Regions from separate parts of the Bradyrhizobium sp. USDA 3256 genome, predicted to be linked through region 1. Evidence: predicted binding sites of a transcription regulator. Region 1 holds the regulator's gene; each other region holds the start of a gene.
The links. Region 1 encodes HrcA, which represses chaperone genes, less so after heat shock. Its sites were predicted from a motif close to GTTAGCACTCNCNNNNNGNGAGTGCTAAC; they were not measured.
Positions count from the first base shown of each region.

Region 1 (5,214 bases):
GCGTCTGGTCGGGGCGGGCATAGATCAGATCGAACGAGTAACGGTCGAACGCAGCGCGCGCGATCGCGACCGCGTCGAGCGCCTCGCGGGCGGTGTGCAGGCGGCCCAGCGCCTTCAGCGAGGCGTCATCGAGCGCCTGCACGCCCAGCGAGACGCGGTTGACGCCGGCTGCGCGATAGCCGCGAAAGCGCGTCGCCTCGACGCTGGTCGGATTGGCCTCGAGCGTGACCTCGACATCGCGCGCCACCGTCCAGTGCTTGGCGATGGCATCGAGCACGGCACCGACGGTCTGCGGCTGCATCAGCGACGGCGTGCCGCCGCCGAGGAAGATCGAGGACACCTGCCGCCCCGGCACGCGCGCGGCGGTCGTCTCGATCTCGCGGGCGAACGCGCGCACGAAACGCTCCTCGTCGACCGGCGCATGCCGCACGTGGCTGTTGAAATCACAATACGGGCATTTCGACAGGCAGAACGGCCAGTGCACGTAGACGCCGAAGGCTTCTCGGTCAGCGTGGCTCAAGGCAGATCTCCGCGAGCTTCACGAAGGCGCGGGCGCGATGCGACAGGCCGAGCCCGAGCGGCGGCAGGCCGTGCTTCTCGATGCTGGTCATCTCGCCGAAGGTCCGCGTGTAGCCATCCGGCAGGAAAGCCGGATCGTAGCCAAAGCCGGCACTGCCACGCGGCGGCCAGACCAGGGTTCCATCGACGCGGGCCTCGACCTCCTCGAGATGATCGTCGGGCCAGGCCACGCACAACGCCGACACAAAGTGCGCCTTGCGCCGGTCCGGTGCGGTGGCGCCGCGTTCCTGCAGCAGCCGCTCGATCCGCGTCATCGCCGCCATGAAGTCCTTGCCCTCGCCGGCCCAGCGCGCCGAGTAGATCCCGGGCGCGCCGTCGAGCGCGTCAACCACGAGGCCGGAATCGTCGGCGAAGGCGGGCAGTCCGGTCGCCTTCGCAGCCGCGATCGCCTTGATCGCCGCGTTGGCGCGAAAATTGTCGCCGGTCTCCTCGGGCTCGGCGAGATCGAGCTCGCCGGCCGACACCACCTCCACGCCGTGCGGCGCCAGCAGTTCCCGCATCTCGGCAAGCTTGCCGGGATTATGGGTGGCGATGACGAGCTTTCCGGTGATTCGGCGGTGCATGGCCAATCTGACTACGCCACCGCGATCTTTTGCAAGTCGACCAGACGCGCGACACCTTTGCGCGCCAGCGCCATCAGCGCCAGGAATTCGCCTTCCGAGAGCGGCGTCTTCTCGGCGGTGCCCTGCACCTCGATGATCCGGCCGTCACCGGTCATGACGAAATTGGCGTCGGTGTCGGCTTCGGAATCCTCGGCATAGTCGAGATCGAGCACCGGCGTGCCCTGGTAGATGCCGCAGGAGATCGCCGCCACATTGTCGCGCAACACATTGGCCTTCAGCATGTTGCGGGTCTTCATCCAGTTGATGCAGTCGGCCAGCGCCACCCAGGCACCGGTGATCGAGGCGGTGCGGGTGCCGCCGTCGGCCTGGATGACGTCGCAATCGACCGTGATCTGGCGTTCGCCGAGCGCCTCAAGATCGACCGCCGCGCGCAGCGAGCGGCCGATCAGCCGCTGGATCTCGACCGTCCGGCCGCCCTGCTTGCCGGCCGAGGCCTCGCGGCGGGTGCGTTCCAGGGTGGCACGCGGCAGCATGCCGTATTCGGCGGTGACCCAGCCGCGGCCCTGTCCCTTCAGCCACGGCGGCAACCGCTCTTCCAGCGTGGCGGTCACCAGCACATGGGTGTCGCCGAACTTCACCATGCAGGAACCCTCGGCATATTTGACGACGCCGCGTTCCAGCGACACGGGACGCAGTTCATCGGGTGCACGGCGGCTTGGCCGCATGAAATCCTCCAGAAATCCGAGAAAATTGGCTGGCCGTGCTTGTAGGAGCGGGAAGGGGCAGCGGCAAGGGTTTTCGGCCCCGGTATGGTCCGGTACGAGGGGGCCGAATGCATGCTTGTCATCGGCCTCCCGGATCGACAAATTATGCAGTAATTGTGAGGGACTGGAGTGTGACTCACCACGATCCGATTGGCCTGATCGCGCCGCATGCCGGGCTCGCCCAGCTCAACGAGCGTTCGCGCGACATTTTTCGTCAAATCGTCGAAAGCTACCTCGCGACCGGCGAGCCGGTCGGTTCGCGCAACATTTCACGCCTGATCGCATTACCGCTGTCGCCGGCCTCGGTCCGCAATGTGATGTCGGATCTCGAGCAGCTCGGCCTGATCTATGCGCCGCACACCTCCGCCGGCCGGTTGCCGACCGAACTCGGGCTGCGCTTCTTCGTCGATGCGCTGATGCAGGTCGGCGACCTCACCGAGGCCGAGCGTCAATCGATCCAGACCCAGCTTGCTGCCGTCGGACGCGCGCAATCTGTCGAGGCCGCGCTTGGCGAAGCCTTGACGCGGCTGTCGGGACTGACCCGCGCCGCGGCGGTGGTGCTGACGCAAAAGTCGAATGCGCGGCTTAAGCACATCGAGTTTGTGCGGCTCGAGCCGGAGAAGGCGCTGGTCGTGCTGGTCGGCGAAGACGGCCAGGTCGAAAACCGCGTGCTGGCGCTGCCGCCGGGTGTTCCATCCTCGGCCCTGACCGAAGCAACCAACTTCCTCAATGCGCGGATCCGCGGCCGGACGCTGGCCGAAGCGCGGCTCGAGCTCGAGACGGCACTGACGCAAAACCGCGCCGAGCTCGATCAGCTCACGCAAAAGGTGGTCGCGGCGGGCATCGCGAGCTGGTCCGGCGGCAAGAACGAGGACCGCCAGCTGATCGTGCGCGGTCACGCCAATCTGCTCGAGGACCTGCATGCGCTCGACGACCTCGAGCGCATCAAGTCGCTGTTCGACGATCTCGAAACCAAGCGCGGCGTGATCGATCTGCTCGGCCGCGCCGAACGCGGCGAGGGCGTGCGGATCTTCATCGGCTCGGAGAACAAGCTGTTCTCGCTGTCGGGTTCCTCGACCATCATCGCGCCATACGGCGACGCCCAGGGGCGGATCGTGGGCGTCCTCGGCGTGATCGGACCGACGCGGCTGAACTATGCGCGGGTGATCCCGACGGTGGACTATGCCGCGCGCATCGTCAGCAAGATGCTGGGCGGCTGACCGGAGGGCGATTTCGCTTCCATTTGACGGGTTTTCTTCACCCAAGCCGGAGATCCCAGTTCCCGAGACCGGTATGTTGCGCTTGATTTTCGCCGCCCAAAGCACGATATCCCGGCCAAGCAATCCCCAAGATTTGAACCGACGCGAGTTTTCGAGAAGGCAAGCCATGACCGATCCGAACCGGGCCAATGACAACACCGAGAATTCGGCGCCGACGGGTGAGCCCGTGGTCTCGAAGCCCTACATCATGCCTGACGAGCCCGAGGCCGGATCGGCCGAGGCGCTGATCAAGGAACTCGCCGAGGCGAAGGACCGGACGCTGCGCACGCTGGCCGAGATGGAGAACCTCCGCCAGCGCACCCGCCGCGAGGTCGCCGACGCCAAGACCTACGGCATCACCGGCTTTGCCCGCGACGTGCTCGATATCGCCGACAATCTGCAGCGCGCGCTCGACGCGGTGCCGGCCGAGACCAAGGAGGCCGCCGATCCCGGCCTGAAGGCGCTGATCGAAGGCGTCGAGCTGACCGAACGTTCGCTGCTCAACGCGCTGGAGAAGAACGGCGTCAAGAAGTTCGACCCGATCGGCGAGAAGTTCGATCCGAACTTCCAGCAGGCGATGTTCGAGGTGCCTGATCCGTCGGTGCCGTCGGGCACCGTAGTGCAGGTCGTGCAGGCCGGTTACATGATCGGCGAGCGCATCCTGCGTCCGGCCCTGGTCGGCGTCTCCAAGGGCGGCGCCAAGGCCGCCCCGACCGCCGACATCACCGCCTGATCCGTCCCGATCCCGGCTGCCCGTTTGTGAGCTCGCGGATTGCGCGGGCTCACGGTCGCGGCTTCTCGTGTGCCTTCGGCCAATAGGTGCCGAAGCTCCAGAGATTGCCTTCCGGATCGCGACAGGCGAAGTCGCGGCTGCCATAGTCGGTGTCTCGCAGTTCCATCTCGATCTTGGCGCCGGCAGCCTTGACCTTCGCGTGCAGCGCGTCGGGATCGTCGATGGCGATATAGATCGAGTCGGTGCGGCGGTGGTCGAGGTCGCCGACCAGCCTGCCATATGCGTCGTCACGGCTCTGGCCCAGCATCAGCATCGAGGAACCGTAAGCGAGCTCGGCGTGATGGATCACGCCGCCATCGCGGTAGACGACGTGTTCGCTGAACCCAAGCACCGTCGTGAGCCAATTGGTCATCGCCTCGGCGTCCTTGCAGCGCAGGGTCGGGTAGATGCGGGGCGGTTCGATGTCGTGCGTCATGGTCGCTCACCTCCTTGGCTGACGGCGCCATCCTGCACGAGGCAACGCGGCGTTGGCTTGAAGGTTTGTTACCAGTCTGCCAGCCCATCGCCGGCGTGAACCAGCCGGCGGTCGGTCAGCGCCTGGCGGCGCGCCCAGGCGGTCGGCGGTTCGCCTGCGAATTCGACGAACTCGCGGGCGAGATGGGCCTGGTCGGCATAGCCGCTTTCCGCCGCGATCCCCGCCCAGCCGAGCGCTGCGCCGCTTTGTGCCAGCCGGCTCGCCCGGTGAAACCGCATCATGCGCGCCAGCGATTTGGGGGCGAGGCCGAGTTCGGACCGAAACCGGCCGGCCAGATGCTTGCGGCTCCAGCCGATCTCGTCGGCCAATGCCGTGATGCTGATAGTGCCGGCCGCCCGCGCCAGTCTTCGATAGGCGAACGCGACTTCGGGAGACGGCATGTGGCCGGCGCGGCGCAGCACGAACGCCTCGATCAGGTCGAAGCGGCGCTGCCAGCACGTCACGGCGCCGAGTTGCTCGCGCAGACGACGGCCATCATGGCCGAGCACATCGTCGATATCGACCATGCGCCCGACCAGATCGGTCACGGCGGCGCCGAAGAAGCCGTAGGCGCCGAGCGGAGTGAAATCGACCTGCACGCAGGCGGCGTGGCCGTCGGACTCGATGTAGACAGGCCCGGCATGCAGGCCGGCGGCGAAGCTGAGCTGACGATCGGCCGCGCCGGGCTCGCGCGACAGCGCGATCAGGAACGGCGAGCCGAAACTGATGATCAGCGGGACGATCAGCGGCGCGGTCTGTCGTTGTGCGAACCGGCCGGTTGCGGTCTCGCGATAACCGGTGA
Region 1 is NZ_JBSSAE010000002.1:7,830,372-7,835,585, reverse strand. It holds gene hemW (radical SAM family heme chaperone HemW) at 1-520, opposite strand, end outside; gene rdgB (RdgB/HAM1 family non-canonical purine NTP pyrophosphatase) at 507-1,142, opposite strand; gene rph (ribonuclease PH) at 1,154-1,867, opposite strand; gene hrcA (heat-inducible transcriptional repressor HrcA) at 2,038-3,126, shown strand; gene grpE (nucleotide exchange factor GrpE) at 3,293-3,898, shown strand; gene ACVWY5_RS38895 (VOC family protein) at 3,948-4,373, opposite strand; gene ACVWY5_RS38890 (helix-turn-helix domain-containing protein) at 4,442-5,214, opposite strand, start outside.

Region 2 (5,214 bases), 3.6 Mb from region 1:
GGCCTGCACCACGCGCTTGCGCTCGAAGCGGTCGGCGGCGTGGCCGGCGACGAACACCAAGAGCGCCGTCGGCAGAAACTGCACCAGTCCGACCATGCCGAGGTCGAACGCGCTGCCGGTCAGATCGTAGATCTGCCAGCCGATCGCCACCGCGCCAATCTGGCTGGAGAAGCGCGACAGGCTGCGCGACGACAAGAAGAACAGGAACGGTCTGTGGCCGAGCAGATCGCGGGCGCCGGCCGGCGTGGCGGAGGACATGGATGATTGCGTGGCCGAGCGCCTGCAACTTGTCAATGGATACGAGATGAACGCGCAACAGCATTGCGCTGCGAGGGGCCCCTGCCCATAATCCCGCGAGAGTTCTTGGGGGCGTGATGCTGCAATTGCAATCGGCGTTCGGCGTGGTGGCGTTGCTCTTGATCGCCTGGGCGCTGAGCGAGAATCGCCTGAAGGTGTCGCTGCGCCAGGCGGCGATCGGGCTCGTCGTCACGATCGCGACCGCGCTGGTGCTGATCAAGGTGCCGCTGGTGACGCAGGCCTTCGGCGCGATCAATGACGCGGTCGGCACCATTGCCGCCGCGACCCGCGCCGGCACCGCCTTCGTGTTCGGCTATGTCGGCGGCGGCCCGGCGCCGTTCGATCCCAAGGCGCCGGGCTCGGATTTCATCCTCGCCTTCCAGGCGCTGCCGATCGTCCTGGTCATGAGCGTGCTGACGACGCTGTTGTTCTATTGGCGCGTGCTGCCGCCTGTTGTGCGCGGCATGGCCTGGCTGCTCGAGCGCACGCTCGGCGTCGGCGGCGCGGTCGGGCTCTCGACCGCGGCCAATATCTTCCTCGGCATGGTCGAAGCGCCGCTGTTCATCCGCCCCTATCTGGCGCAGCTCACCCGCAGCGAATTGTTTCTGGTGATGACCGGCGGCATGGCCGGGATCGCCGGCACGGTGCTGGTGCTGTATGCGACGCTGCTGGCCCCGCTGATCCCGGATGCGGCCGCGCATTTCGTCATCGCCTCGGTGCTCGGCGCGCCGGCCGCAATTTTAGTGAGCCTGATCATGGTGCCGGAAACGTCGGACAAGCGCACCGGCGGATCGCTCGACAATCCCGATATCCAGGTGTCGTCGACGATGGACGCGATCGTGAAGGGCACGGCGGCCGGGCTCGAGCTCTTGATGAACATCATCGCGATGCTGCTGGTGCTGGTCGCGCTGGTGTATCTGGCGAACGCGATCATCGGCCTGCTGCCGGAGATCGGCGGCGCGAAGATCTCGCTGCAGCGCCTGCTTGGTTACGTCATGGCGCCGGTGTGCTGGCTGATGGGCCTGCCCTGGCCGCAGGCGATCACGGCGGGAAGCCTGATGGGCACCAAGACCGTGCTGAACGAACTGATCGCCTATGTCGACCTGTCGAAGCTCGGCCCCGACGCGCTCGATCCACGCTCGCGGCTGATCATGCTCTACGCGATGTGCGGCTTTGCCAATTTCGCGAGCCTCGGCATCATGATCGGCGGCCTCGGCATCATGGCGCCCGAGCGACGCGACGAGATCAACGCGCTCGGGCTGAAGTCGATCGTCTCGGGCACGCTGACGACCTGCCTGATGGGCGCGATCGTGGGGATGCTGACGCAGCCGTAGCCGCAGTAGCCCGGATGCAGCGCAGCGCAATCCGGGACGGTTCGGCCGCGTATGGAAGCCCCGGATTTCGCTTCGCTGCATCCGGGCTACGTAATTTCGACCAGGTCGTCATGCCCGGGCATAGCCGTCCGAAGGACGGCGTCGCTTCCGCTCGCCTATGACCCGGGCATCCATCGGCCAAGGAGAATCTTTCGAAGCAGGATGGATGGCGGGTCAAGCCCGGCCATGACGGCCGCGAAAAGCCTACGCCTTCAGCTCCACCGTCTTGAACTCGGCCGGCAGGATCACCTCCAGCAGTTCGACGTCGTCGGAGTAGTCGAGGATCATGTGCTTGATGCGCGGCGGCTGGGTCCAGGCGCTGCCTTGCTGCATCAGCGTCTCGCCCTCGCCTTCCATGTAGGTCTTCACCCAGCCCTTGAGCACATAGACCATCTGGAAGTCGACATCGTGGAAGTGCAACTTCGACACTTCATCGGGGTTGCACGGTCCCTGAAGCCGGATGACGTGCGCCTGCGCGAGGCCATGCGAGGCGGCAGCGATGCCGAGGTCGCGGTACTTGGCGTAAGCGCGCAGCCCGTCGGCCTTGAAGTCGTCTTCGCGGTGATGGCTGATCGCAACGCGCTGTTTCGGCCGCGCCTTGGTCGCAGGTTTCGGCGCGCTCTTCTTCGCCGCCGGGACGCGGCCTTTCGACTTAATGGTCTTGCGCGCGGACGATTTCGCGGACGATTTCCTGGTGCCGGCGCCGAGCCCCGACCATTTCTTCTTCACTGCGGTCTTGGCTGCCGATCTTGATGCCGTCTTCTTGGCCATTGTTTCGCCTCCCGTCTTTTTGTGACGGAGAGAGGCTAACACAAGTCGCGCGCCGCGAGGCGAGCAAAGGCGCACAGCGCGCTTTTGCCCCCTTGCCCGGTCAATGCAGCCGGAACACGCCGTCGACGGCACGCAGCTCGGCCGGCTTGACCAGCTTGGAATGCGCCACCGTCACCGAAAACAGCGGGCCTTCGAGCTTCGCTTGCCAGAACGCGAGGAAATCCTGCAGCGCCGGAAATTTCGGAAACAGGTCGTAGTTCTGCCAGACATAGGTCTGCAGCAACGAGGGATGATCAGGCATCCGATAGAGGATTTGCGCCGTCGTCAGCCCGTACCCCAGCAACTGCTTCCGGAAATCGTCGGAAACAACCCCACCAACTCGCGAGACCATGCCAACCTCCTGTGACGGAGCGCATTCACGTGGTGGCCGACCTCCCCCGCCGGACCACCGGCAATGGATGCGCTCACATGAGAGAAATGTGACGCACGCGACTAACCCATCTCAAGCCTAAATGTTTAATAGGTTGTTGAAATTTCTTGCGTTGGCAGCAGCTTACCGCATCTGCTAATAGCCCCGGCGCCCCCTCTCGGGCGGCATTAAGGATGCCGAAATGATCTCGGCATCCTTCTGGCAGACCGCACTCACGAGTGCCAATTTTTCTGCTAGAGGCACTTGCCCGCCGCCAAGGCTTGGCCTATCTCCTGCCCAACCAGTCTGGCACTCGCTGGACTGGACTGCTAACTCTCCAAAAATCTACAGCATCTACAAATGTTTAGGAGGACTGCATGAAATTCCGTCCGCTTCACGACCGCGTCGTGGTCAAGCGTATCGACGCCGAAGAGAAGACTGCTGGCGGCATCATCATTCCGGACAGTGCCAAGGAAAAGCCCTCGCAGGGCGAAGTCATCGCCGTTGGCCCGGGCGGCCGCGATGAAGCCGGCAAGCTGATCCCCATCGACGTCAAGGTCGGCGACCGTGTCCTGTTCGGCAAGTGGTCGGGCACCGAGGTCAAGATCGACGGCGAAGACCTGCTGATCATGAAGGAAAGCGACATCATGGGCGTGCTCGACGTCCCCGCTTCCAAGAAGAAGGCGGCCTAAGCGCCTCTTTCCCTCCAGTCATTCTCTCAAGGAAAAACTCAGATGGCAGCTAAAGAAGTCAAATTCTCCGTCGAGGCGCGCGACAAGATGCTGCGCGGCGTCGACATCCTCGCCAATGCGGTGAAGGTGACCCTCGGCCCGAAGGGCCGCAACGTCGTGCTCGAGAAGTCGTTCGGCGCTCCCCGCATCACCAAGGACGGCGTCACCGTCGCCAAGGAGATCGAGCTCGAGGACAAGTTCGAGAACATGGGCGCCCAGATGGTGCGCGAAGTCGCCTCCAAGTCCGCTGACGCGGCCGGCGACGGCACCACCACCGCGACCGTGCTGGCCGCGGCGATCGTGAAGGAAGGCGCCAAGTCGGTCGCCGCCGGCATGAACCCGATGGACCTGAAGCGCGGTATCGACCTCGCGGTCGAAGCCGTCGTTGCGGACCTCCAGAAGAACTCCAAGAAGGTCACCTCGAACGAGGAGATCGCCCAGGTCGGCACCATCTCCGCCAACGGCGATGCCGAGATCGGCAAGTTCCTCTCCGACGCCATGAAGAAGGTCGGCAACGAGGGCGTCATCACGGTCGAGGAAGCCAAGTCGCTCGAGACCGAACTCGACGTCGTCGAGGGCATGCAGTTCGACCGCGGCTACATCTCGCCCTACTTCGTCACCAACGCCGACAAGATGCGCGTTGAGATGGACGACGCCTACATCCTGATCAACGAGAAGAAGCTCTCCTCGCTGAACGAGCTGCTGCCGCTGCTCGAGGCCGTGGTGCAGACCGGCAAGCCGCTGGTCATCGTCGCCGAGGACGTCGAAGGCGAAGCCCTTGCCACCCTCGTCGTCAACCGCCTGCGTGGCGGCCTGAAGGTCGCGGCCGTCAAGGCTCCGGGCTTCGGCGATCGCCGCAAGGCCATGCTGCAGGACATCGCGATCCTGACCGGCGGCCAGGCCATCTCGGAAGACCTCGGCATCAAGCTCGAGAACGTCACGCTGCAGATGCTCGGTCGCGCCAAGAAGGTGATGATCGACAAGGAGAACACCACGATCGTCAACGGCGCCGGCAAGAAGGCCGACATCGACGCCCGCGTTGCCCAGATCAAGGCGCAGATCGAGGAGACCACCTCGGACTACGACCGTGAGAAGCTGCAGGAGCGTCTCGCCAAGCTCGCAGGCGGCGTCGCGGTGATCCGCGTCGGCGGCGCGACCGAGGTCGAGGTGAAGGAGCGCAAGGATCGCGTTGATGACGCGATGCACGCGACCCGCGCGGCTGTCGAGGAAGGCATCGTCCCGGGCGGCGGCGTCGCCCTGCTCCGTGCCTCCGAGCAGCTCAAGGGCCTGCGCACCAAGAACGACGACCAGAAGACCGGCGTCGAGATCGTGCGCAAGGCGCTGTCGGCTCCGGCTCGCCAGATCGCGATCAACGCCGGTGAAGACGGTTCGGTCATCGTCGGCAAGATCCTGGAGAACAAGACCTACAACTACGGCTTCGACTCCCAGACCGGCGACTATGCCGACCTCGTCAAGAAGGGCATCATCGACCCGACCAAGGTCGTGCGCACCGCGATCCAGAACGCTGCCTCGGTTGCCGCGCTCTTGATCACCACGGAAGCGATGGTTGCCGAGCTGCCGAAGAAGAACGCCGGCGGCCCCGCGATGCCTCCGGGCGGCGGCATGGGCGGCA
Region 2 is NZ_JBSSAE010000002.1:4,246,375-4,251,588, forward strand. It holds gene ACVWY5_RS21865 (MFS transporter) at 1-258, opposite strand, end outside; gene ACVWY5_RS21870 (NupC/NupG family nucleoside CNT transporter) at 375-1,631, shown strand; gene ACVWY5_RS21875 (cupin domain-containing protein) at 1,875-2,441, opposite strand; gene ACVWY5_RS21880 (usg protein) at 2,542-2,832, opposite strand; gene groES (co-chaperone GroES) at 3,228-3,542, shown strand; gene groL (chaperonin GroEL) at 3,585-5,214, shown strand, end outside.
Region 2: groES (co-chaperone GroES) is a predicted target of HrcA. The motif match lies at 3,156-3,184, and genes of this name have one in related genera.

Region 3 (5,214 bases), 7.4 Mb from region 1:
GTTTGAGCCATGGGCCAGCGCTCGCAGCGAGTCACCGGAGATAGACGAACCAACCAAATTGCGGCCACCACATGCAGTTTGTGCCAATTGCGACAATTGGAAAGTTACTGGCAGCTTTGGCATCGCTGACGCATACTGTGCGTGAGGGGAAATTGTCATGCGTATGCCGGGAGCCAACATTGGGTGCCGGTTGCATGGGACTTCCGGAGTAAATCCGGTCGTCCCCGCGCGGGGCTTGCACGTCCACTCATCACACAATCGCAGGTTCGCAGCCATTCGCCGTGCGTATCCAACGAGGGCGGACTGCCATCTTTCGCACGCTGCCGAAGCGCGAGGCCGCCTTTTGCAGCTGTGACGATCAGCGGCGGATCTCTTTCATTCGCGCCGATCGCGTACGCCTTGTTATCAGATCACTGATTTTGGGGGGAGCCACTGGAGTACTCAACACCGGAGATTGAACATGACGCAAGGAATTGTCAGGAATACTGCAATTGCGCTCTCGACTTTCGTTTGTGCGACACTGTTCTCCGTCACCTGGTCTGAGCAGGGCGGCATTTCGGCTTCGGTCGAAAGCGCCCAGGCGCGTGTGGGCCGACCGCTGACGCCCGTGAGCGTCGCGGGCGTTGCGCGTCGTCAAACCCGGCGCGCCGCCTACGGATACGGGGTTGGCGCGGGCGTCGCCGCTACGGCAGCTGTCGCTGCGGCTGCCGCTACTGCGCCGGCCTATTCCGGCTGGGGCACAAACGATTGGACCAATTCGTATGCCGCCCAGACGGATCCCTACTTTGGCCAGCCCTACTATCCGGCACGAGCCTACCAAAGGATAAGCCCGTATTACGGCTATGCCGGATGGACGGAGTACAAGGCAGCCAATGGTATCGGCTGCGAGCCTGGCACGATGACCAAGATGGCTGACGGCCGCATGTACGTCTGTCAGTGAAACCGGCGCAACGCCACCGCAAGAGGGCGGCTCAACGAGCCGCCCTCTTTCACGATGAAGCAGATCGATCTCACGCGGCGACGGGTCGCGCGCGGCGTTGATCTACGTCAACATCGCCTCCCCCCTTGCCACTGACGATACCTTGGGCCGCATCTGAAGCGGGCTCCATCACCTTCGGTTCACGTGCGATGAGGAGGATCACCATGCGTCGGACGAACATTGTTTCGACCAAGTCAGTGACGTTTGCGGGAATAGCAGCGAGCCTGATGTTGGGGTTTGCAGGCGCCGCTCTCAGTCCAGCACCGGCCAACGCGGTGATCTACTGCACGTATGTCGGTTATCCGGCAGGCTGCGTGGCGCGGGCAGGCGTTGTGCTCAGGCCTCGTCCGGTGGCGCGCGCTGCGGTCCGCCACAATGCGGGCGGCAATTTGAATGGCGGCGTCAATCGGGTTGGCGTGCGGCGATAAGGTAGTGTTGCGGGTCTCCTTGCCTTCTCCCCTTGTGGGAGAAGGTGGCGCGGACGCAATCCGCGCCGGATGAGGGGTTCTATCCGCGAGCCAGCAAATGAGAGAGGGTCACGCGCGGAGGAAGACCCTCACCCGCTTTGCATCTGACGATGCAATCCGGCCTCTCCCACAAGGGAAGAGGCGAACCGGCTGTGCGGCCGTAGATCGGTCGAAAACTGATCGCTCGCTTTCACGCCCTCGGGGCGCAGCGGACATAGACCATGTTGCCGTAGCGGACCCCGGCGTCCTTGTCGACGAAGCGGGTGATCATGACGCGGCCGTCGAACGAGACGATCTCGCGGTCCTGCTCGCCGGGCGTCGGTCCTGGCGGGCCGATATAGTTCTTGCCGCTCGGGGAACCCTTCAGCCGCAGTTCCTGCGGGGTGGCCTGGTCGGCCAGATGCATGATCACGCCGCCGTTCTGGCCGGCGCCGATCACGTAAGGCTGCTTGCACTGGCCGCGCGCGGCGGCCTCGGTGCGGGCGCGATCGGCGGGATTCTGGAACGAGGCGAGACCCCAGCGGCCGACGATCTCGTCGGCGCGGATGCTCGCGGGCATTTCGGGGGCGACCCCCGGCTCGGCCGGCGCCGGCTCAGGGTTCGACGACAACGACGGCAGGCTCATGCTGCCGCACGCCCCCAAGAGTGTCGTCAGCGCCGAAACAGCCGCGAACCGTGCGACCAATCGCGCGTTGAATGACCTGATCATATGCATCCCCCGACTATGTCCCGGCCGCACCCGTCCCGCAGCCAAGCGTAAAACTTAAGACGGAGCAATGACGTCTGACAAAATTACGTCATCGCTACGATTTGGTTTCTGGTCCACCATCCTATATTGGCCTCACCAAGGCCTTAACCCGTTTGCTTGACAGAAACTGCGCCAAGCCATATTTCCCGGCCCACAATTAGCACTCTTGCACCACGATTGCTAAAAGCGTCGGGCGTCCTGCCCAGCGCCGACCGGGCCGGCATCCAACGCCGGTCCCGATGAACCGGACCTGAAACCGAGCCTCCAAGAGGGAACGTCATGGCTAAATCCACCTTCCGCCCCCTGCACGACCGCGTCGTGGTCAAGCGTATCGATGCCGAGGAGAAATCCAAGGGCGGCATCATCATTCCGGACTCGGCGAAGGAGAAGCCGTCCCAGGGCGAGATCGTCGCCGTCGGCCCGGGTGGCCGCGACGAGGCCGGCAAGCTGATCCCGATCGACCTCAAGGTCGGCGACCGCGTGCTGTTCGGCAAATGGTCGGGCACCGAGGTCAAGCTCGACAACCAGGAGCTCCTGATCATGAAGGAGTCCGACATCATGGGCGTGCTGGCGTAATAAGGCCGGCAATTCCAGAACCCGCCGCACCCTCTAGCTGTCATGCCCGGGCTTGACCCGGGCATCCATCAATCTTCGCAAGATTCTCGCAAGGACGATGGATTGCCGGGTCAAGCCCGGCAACGACGATCGCAGATGCCGGCACCCGCACCGAAACATTCCAGGAGTTCAAATCAATGGCTGCCAAGGACGTAAAATTCGCCGGAGACGCCCGCGACCGCATGCTGCGCGGTGTCGACGTGCTCGCCAACGCCGTGAAGGTGACGCTCGGCCCCAAGGGCCGCAACGTCGTCATCGAGAAGAGCTTCGGCGCTCCCCGCATCACCAAGGACGGCGTCACCGTCGCCAAGGAGATCGAGCTCGACGACAAGTTCGAGAACATGGGCGCGCAGATGCTGCGCGAGGTTGCTTCCAAGACCAACGACACCGCCGGTGACGGCACCACCACCGCGACCGTGCTGGCGCAGGCCATCGTCCGCGAGGGCGCCAAGTCGGTCGCCGCCGGCATGAACCCGATGGACCTCAAGCGCGGCATCGACACGGCAGTATCGGCCGTGATCAAGGACATCGAGAAGCGCGCCAAGCCGGTCGCCTCCTCGTCCGAAGTCGCCCAGGTCGGCACCATCTCGGCCAATGGCGATGCCGCGATCGGCAAGATGATCGCGCAGGCAATGCAGAAGGTCGGCAACGAGGGCGTGATCACCGTCGAGGAGAACAAGTCGCTCGAGACCGAGGTCGATATCGTCGAGGGCATGAAGTTCGACCGCGGCTACCTCAGCCCCTACTTCATCACCAACGCCGAGAAGATGACTGCCGAACTCGAGGATGCCTACATCCTGCTGCACGAGAAGAAGCTGTCCGGTCTGCAGGCCATGCTGCCGGTGCTGGAAGCCGTGGTGCAGTCGGGCCGTCCGCTCTTGATCCTCGCCGAGGACGTCGAGGGCGAGGCGCTGGCGACCCTGGTCGTCAACCGCCTGCGCGGCGGGCTCAAGGTCGCCGCCGTCAAGGCGCCGGGCTTCGGCGATCGCCGCAAGGCGATGCTGGAGGACATCGCGATCCTGACCGGCGGTCAGCTGATCTCCGACGACCTCGGCATGAAGCTCGAGAACGTCACGGTGAACATGCTCGGCCGCGCCGGCAAGATCGTGATCGACAAGGAGAACACCACGATCGTCAAGGGCGCCGGCAAGAAGAAGGACATCGACGCCCGCGTTGGCCAGATCAAGGCGCAGATCGAGGAGACCACCTCGGACTACGACCGCGAGAAGCTGCAGGAGCGCCTTGCCAAGCTCGCGGGCGGCGTTGCGGTGATCAAGGTCGGCGGTGCGACCGAGGTCGAGGTCAAGGAGAAGAAGGACCGTGTCGAGGACGCGCTGAACGCGACCCGCGCCGCGGTGCAGGAAGGCATCGTGCCCGGCGGCGGCGTCGCGCTGCTGCGCGCCAAGAAGGCGGTCGGCCGGCTCACCAACCCGAATGCCGACGTCCAAGCCGGCATCAACATCGTGCTCAAGGCGCTCGAAGCTCCGGTCCGCCAGATCTCGGAGAACGCCGGTGTCGAGGGCTCGATCGTGGTCGGCAAGATCCTCGAAAACAAGTCGGAGACCTTCGGCTTCGACGCGCAGACCGAGGACTATGTCGACATGGTCGACAAGGGCATCATCGACCCCGCCAAGGTGGTGCGCACCGCCTTGCAGGACGCCTCCTCCGTGGCCGGTCTGCTCGTGACCACCGAGGCCATGGTCGCCGAACTGCCGAAGGACGCAGCGCCGGCAATGCCGGGCGGCGGCGGCATGGGTGGAATGGGCGGCATGGGCGGCTTCTAAGCCTTACCCGCGCAATCCGCATCGCAATCGAAGGCCGCCTCCGGGCGGCCTTCTTTTTTGCAGTTTGATTACGATCGGGGTGCAAGGATCATCTGATGTCCCGCGACGCCAAATCACTGACGTTGACGCTTGTGCTGTTCTACGCGATCGGCGCGTTGCTTGCGTTAGGCACCTATTCCTCGAACAGCATCGATGATTTTGCGGTCGTTCTGACGTTCTGGATCAAGCAAACGTTGACGTTCGCCGTCCTCGGCGCGGGTTATGGCGTCTATTACGTCATTTCCGGTTCTGTCGGTCATCGTCCAAAGGCGCCGCTGCGGTTTCTGGACATCTCGTTTCTGGCCGCTGCCGCCACGCTCGGGGTCGGCATGCTGGTCCGCAGCTGAGCGATCCTTGACGCGACGGCCTGACAGGCTGTTACCCCACGCAAACACCCGGGACCGCGACCTTCTGGAACAGGTGCGGCGAGGCCGCCGCCGAGGCGGGATAGGCCGAGAGCTTGGCCCTGAACTCGGGGTTCATGAAGGCGGCGCGGAAGGCGGCGGTGGATTCCCAGACCGCGTAGTTCAGATAGGCCGGGCTGTCGCCAATCGCGCGGTGCAGCTGGGTCGAGATGAAACC
Region 3 is NZ_JBSSAE010000002.1:434,265-439,478, reverse strand. It holds gene ACVWY5_RS03760 (hypothetical protein) at 461-940, shown strand; gene ACVWY5_RS03755 (hypothetical protein) at 1,129-1,407, shown strand; gene ACVWY5_RS03750 (hypothetical protein) at 1,637-2,155, opposite strand; gene ACVWY5_RS03745 (co-chaperone GroES) at 2,474-2,770, shown strand; gene groL (chaperonin GroEL) at 2,947-4,593, shown strand; gene ACVWY5_RS03735 (hypothetical protein) at 4,689-4,979, shown strand; gene ACVWY5_RS03730 (antibiotic biosynthesis monooxygenase family protein) at 5,011-5,214, opposite strand, start outside.
Region 3: ACVWY5_RS03745 (co-chaperone GroES) is a predicted target of HrcA. The motif match lies at 2,351-2,379, and genes of this name have one in related genera.

Region 4 (5,214 bases), 6.6 Mb from region 1:
GGCTCATTGATCGTCGGCAAGTTGCTCGAGAATGATCAATACACTTGGGGCTTCAACGCCGCCACCGGCGAGTACGAGGACCTGGTGAAAGTCGGCGTGATCGATCCGACGAAGGTCGTTCGCACGGCGTTGCAGGACGCCGCTTCGATCTCCGCGTTGTTGATCACGACGGAAGCACTGGTGGCGGACAAATCCAAGAAAGCCGAGGCACACGCGCCCACCGCGCCCCCGATGGACTACTAGGCGTCAGTCAGTGCGGGCATCTAACTCAAAGTCGGGAGAAGATCCGTGGCAGATCCCTTAGCGCAGGTCAAAATGGGGACGGAGGCACTCGCTCTCTGCATTGCAGGCGTCTTGTGCGAACGTGAGCCAGCCCTTTTGGCAGCATTCCGAGAGAGCGCAGAATTGCTCTATCGCGTCCTTGATGATCGCGGGGATCATGAGGCTGCGGCGATGGTTAGCGCATTTGGAAGAGCGCTGGCGGATCCCTCCTTTAAGCGTTCTGCGAACTAGTCGACACAAGTAACAAGGCGATGACAAAATTTCCAATAACTGCTGCGGGTCACGCTGTCCTTGATGCCGAACTCAGACACCGCATCCGAGTGGCTCGCCCGGACCTAGTTCAGAGAATTCGGCAGGCGATTGCCGACGATGCTAACCTGATCGAGAACTCTGAATATCAGGCGGCCCACGCAGAACAGGAACTGAATGAAGCGCGAATCGCCGAATTGGAGGACAAGCTCGCGCGCGCTGACATTATCGATGTATCGAAGCTGTCCGGCCATGCGATCAAGTTCGGTGCCACCGTGACGCTGATCGATGAGGACAGTGGCAAAAAGCTGATCTGGCAGATCGTTGGCGAGCCCGAGGCAAACGCAAGCGCTGGCAGGATTTCCGTGACTTCACCGATCGCCAGGGCTCTAATCGGTAAGAGCAAAGGTGAAACCGTTTTCGTTGAGACACCGGGCGGCGGTAAGACGTATATGATCCAAAAGGTCGAGTGGCTTGAGGGCGGTCGAAGCGAGTAGAGCGGCGCATGACCGACTACGTAGTTGCAGACTGCATTTGTCGGCATCGATGCCGAAAATCCGTCGTGCTGCCTGCTGTTGTCGAAGGGGCCTCGGCTGATGCGGTGCCTGCCACGAAACTATGGGTTCGCCACTGAACTCAAGAAGACAATGGGCGAGGATAACAGAAGCCAACTCATGCCAAAGCTTCATCTCAAGTGATGGAGGGCGAGATGATGGTCAAGGCCACGACTGGACCACATCAACTCATCGCAAGCGATCACGTCGTGGGCATGGCAGTGCGATGGCCCAATGGTGCCGTGCTTGGTCACATCGAGTGGTTGATGATCGACAAGGCATCGGGGAAATTGTTGTATGCCGTGCTCAGTGTTGGCGGGCTTTTCGGCTCCCGCACCAACCTGATTCCCTTGCCTTGGGGCCGGTTGCGCTACAATCCAAAGCTCGATTCTTGCGAGCTCGACATCGAGGACGACGAGTTGAGGCGCGCACCGTCGTTCCGAGCCGACGAGGATTTTGACTGGGGTGACCGCACGCAGGAAGCGGCATTGCACCGCTTCCACAAAGCGTAGCTCCATATTGGGAAGGCGCTTGAGGCGCACCGAAACCGCTCCCCTCGGCCTGCGCCAGCCATGTCAAACTAGCTCGGCGCGTGGTGCCGGATTGCACTCGAGTTGGCGATCCTGCCGTTGTTTCGTCAACGGCCGGAAAGACCTTCCGGTGCCGTTGACGGTCACTACCAATGGTGCCAGCGGCGGTGCCACCATGGCCGGCCGACGTAAAAGCCCGGGGGCCGATAGTAAACCGGGGGCGGCGGATAATAGGCGTAGGCGCCGTAGAACGTCGGACGCCACCAGCATCGGCCCACGGATTACAGATCCAGCGGACCTGCTCAGCGTTGGGCTTGCTCTTGGCAATCTGATGCGCCTGCGGCAGGCCATTCGGCATTGCCATTGCGCTCGGCGTGAAAGCCAAAGCCGCAATGGCGATCAGAGCAGCCTTCCCCTTCATAAGATCCTCCTGACTAAAAAGGCTACAAACGCCGACGCGCGCCGGAGGTTCAAGCGGATGGCCACTTTTCACGTTTTTGAACGAGCGTTTAAGCGGCAGATTGAACGGACATCGTTCGCTTCCAACGGCGCGCCTGCAAATATCTCGAACGATCATCGCGCGACCAAATCCGCGCGATGAAACTGCGCTGCCCATGCTCGCAATTTAGGACGAGCACCCCCTGCAAATATCGCGGATCAGGTCCTTCGCGCGGAAATCCGATGTCCCGTTGAGGCGCTTCGCATCGATCCTCCGGCGAGCGATCGTTCCGTCAGACGGCTGGCGCGAAGCGTTGCGGTGGGCTGAACTTGCTGCTTCGGGAGCGCCCGTTCCTTGCCCGCAACCTGAGTGATGCTAGACGCTGCGGCCAAGAGGGCGGACGCAACGAGCCAACGACGCATAGCTTGCCCTCCCGGTTAGCGTTTGCTCTTCCAAGCCTGAAGCCTGGTAAGCCAGTCTTTGAACGAACTGGAGAGCCAGCTCAGCTGCCTCACCATGCCTGGGATGATCTCGTTCCAGTGGGGCCAAGACGGCAAATAAGGGGTCTTCATTGTCCCATCCTCCTGCAACTAACATTGTGCGAGGAACAAATCCTCGGAGCTCGCCAATCCCACATGGGATTCGGCGGCGATCGACTTAGGAGAGCTGGCCCATTTTTCAAGACCGGCTCGCAGTAGAGCGTCCGGCCGGGCGGCGGCGCGCGGCCTGAGGCAGATCATCTCTACGACGCCCCAACAAGGTTGAGGTGCTTTTGACCCAGCTGTTGCCGATCGTCGCCGGCAGCAAATCGAGGAGCACGACCTCCTGAAGGGTGCCGCCGGTCAGGACAAGGAAGATGCTCCTCGTCCAAGGCTCAAACCACATGAAGATCCACGGAGGGGACGAAGTACGTTGACGAACCGTTTCTGTCCTGCTCTCGGTCCACAGCCGGAATTGCCGGATTGATGGCAGGATCCTCTGGACGAATCCATGAAGCTCGCCCGGGTCGGCGCCCAACTTCACGCATCGGTCCTCAGGCACGCCTTGCACTTGTGCGGAAAGCTTCCTGAGCTTCTCAAGCCGGGCAAGCCGACCCTCCGGACTACTTGGAATGACGGTCGTTTACAGTTTGCACGAACCTGCGGCAGCGGTGAGGCGTCGCGAAGCGTCGAAGGTCGCCATCGATAGTAGTTTAGCAGTCGACCAAATGGACTGCCAAAATTTTTTGACCGCCCTCTTGAAGCCCCCTGCCACGAACCTAATTCCTTTCCCGCCGGGGGCCGGTTCCGGCCCCGGTCTATGACATCGCTACACCCATTAAGGAGGATGTGCATCCATTTCCGTCCATTGCACGACCGCGTGCTCGTGCGCCGCATCGACGCCGAGGAAAAGACCGCCGGCGGCATCATCATTCCCGACACAGCAAAGGAGAAGCCGCAAGAAGGCGAGGTCATCGCCGCGGGTCCCGGCGGGCGAAACGAACAAGGCCAGTTGGTCCCGCTCGACGTGAAGGTCGGAGATCGAGTCCTGTTCGGCAAGTGGTCAGGCACCGAGGTGAAGATCGATGGCCAGGATCTGCTGATCATGAAGGAGAGTGATCTTCTCGGCGTCGTCGAACACCACGGCAAGCTGAAGAAGGCGGCGTAAGGTCGCAAAAGAAGCTGACAGTCATCGAATAGAAAGGAGATCAGGATCATGGCTGCCAAGGAAGTCAAATTTTCAACCGAGGCCCGCGAGCGCATGCTGCGGGGCGTGGACACGCTGGCGAATGCGGTGAAAGTCACCCTCGGCCCGAAGGGGCGCAACGTGGTGATCGAGAAGTCATTTGGCGCGCCGCGCATTACCAAGGATGGCGTTACTGTCGCCAAGGAGATCGAGCTCGAAGACAAGTTCGAGAACATGGGCGCCCAGATGGTGCGCGAGGTTGCGTCGAAGACCAACGACCTCGCCGGTGATGGCACGACCACGGCGACTGTTCTGGCGCAAGCCATCGTCAAGGAAGGCGCGAAATCGGTCGCGGCCGGGATGAACCCGATGGATCTCAAGCGAGGCATCGATCTCGCGGTCGACGCCATCGTCAACGACCTCAAGACCCACGCGAAGAAAGTCACGTCTAATGACGAGATCGCTCAGGTCGGCACTATCTCCGCCAATGGTGACAGCGAGATCGGTCGTTTCCTGGCCGATGCGATGCAGAAGGTGGGCAATGAAGGCGTGATTACGGTCGAGGAGGCCAAACACCTCAACACCGAGCTCGAGGTGGTCGAGGGCATGCAGTTCGACCGCGGTTATGTCTCGCCCTATTTTGTTACGAACACCGAGAAAATGCGTGTCGAGCTCGAAGATCCCTACATCCTGATCCACGAGAAGAAATTGTCCGGCCTGCAGTCGATGCTGCCGCTGCTCGAAGGGGTGGTCCAATCCGGCAAGCCGCTCCTCATCGTGGCCGAGGACGTTGAAGGCGAAGCCCTTGCGACGCTTGTCGTCAACCGTCTACGTGGCGGACTTAAGGTCGCGGCCGTGAAGGCGCCGGGCTTCGGCGATCGTCGCAAAGCGATGCTTGAGGATATCGCGATCCTCACCGGCGGCACCGCAATCTCCGAGGACCTTGGCATCAAGCTCGAGAACGTAAAGCTCAACATGCTCGGCCGCGCGAAGAAGGTTGTGATCGACAAGGAGAACACGACCATCGTCAACGGTGCCGGCGCCAAGAAGGACATCGAGGCGCGAGTCGCGCAGATCAAGGCCCAGATCGAGGAGACCACTTCCGACTACGATCGCGAGAAGCTGCAGGAGCGGCTGGCGAAGTTGGCGGGCGGTGTGGCGGTCATCCGCGTCGGCGGCGCAACCGAAGTCGAGGTCAAGGAGCGCAAGGACCGTGTCGACGATGCCCTTCACGCGACACGTGCTGCTGTTGAGGAAGGCATCCTTCCCGGTGGCGGCGTGGCGTTGCTGCGTGCGCTGAAGGCGCTCGATGGTATCAAAACGACAAATTCGGACCAGAAGGCGGGCGTCGACATCGTTCGTCGCGCGATCCAGGTCCCGGCCAGGCAGATCATCCAGAATGCGGGTGAGGACGGCTCGCTGGTCGTCGGCAAGCTCCTCGAAAGCAGCAGCTATAGCTGGGGCTTCAATGCGGCGACCGGCGAATATCAGGACC
Region 4 is NZ_JBSSAE010000002.1:1,233,431-1,238,644, forward strand. It holds gene groL (chaperonin GroEL) at 1-243, shown strand, start outside; gene greA (transcription elongation factor GreA) at 534-1,028, shown strand; gene ACVWY5_RS07525 (PRC-barrel domain-containing protein) at 1,241-1,597, shown strand; gene groES (co-chaperone GroES) at 3,387-3,701, shown strand; gene groL (chaperonin GroEL) at 3,750-5,214, shown strand, end outside.
Region 4: groES (co-chaperone GroES) is a predicted target of HrcA. The motif match lies at 3,246-3,274, and genes of this name have one in related genera.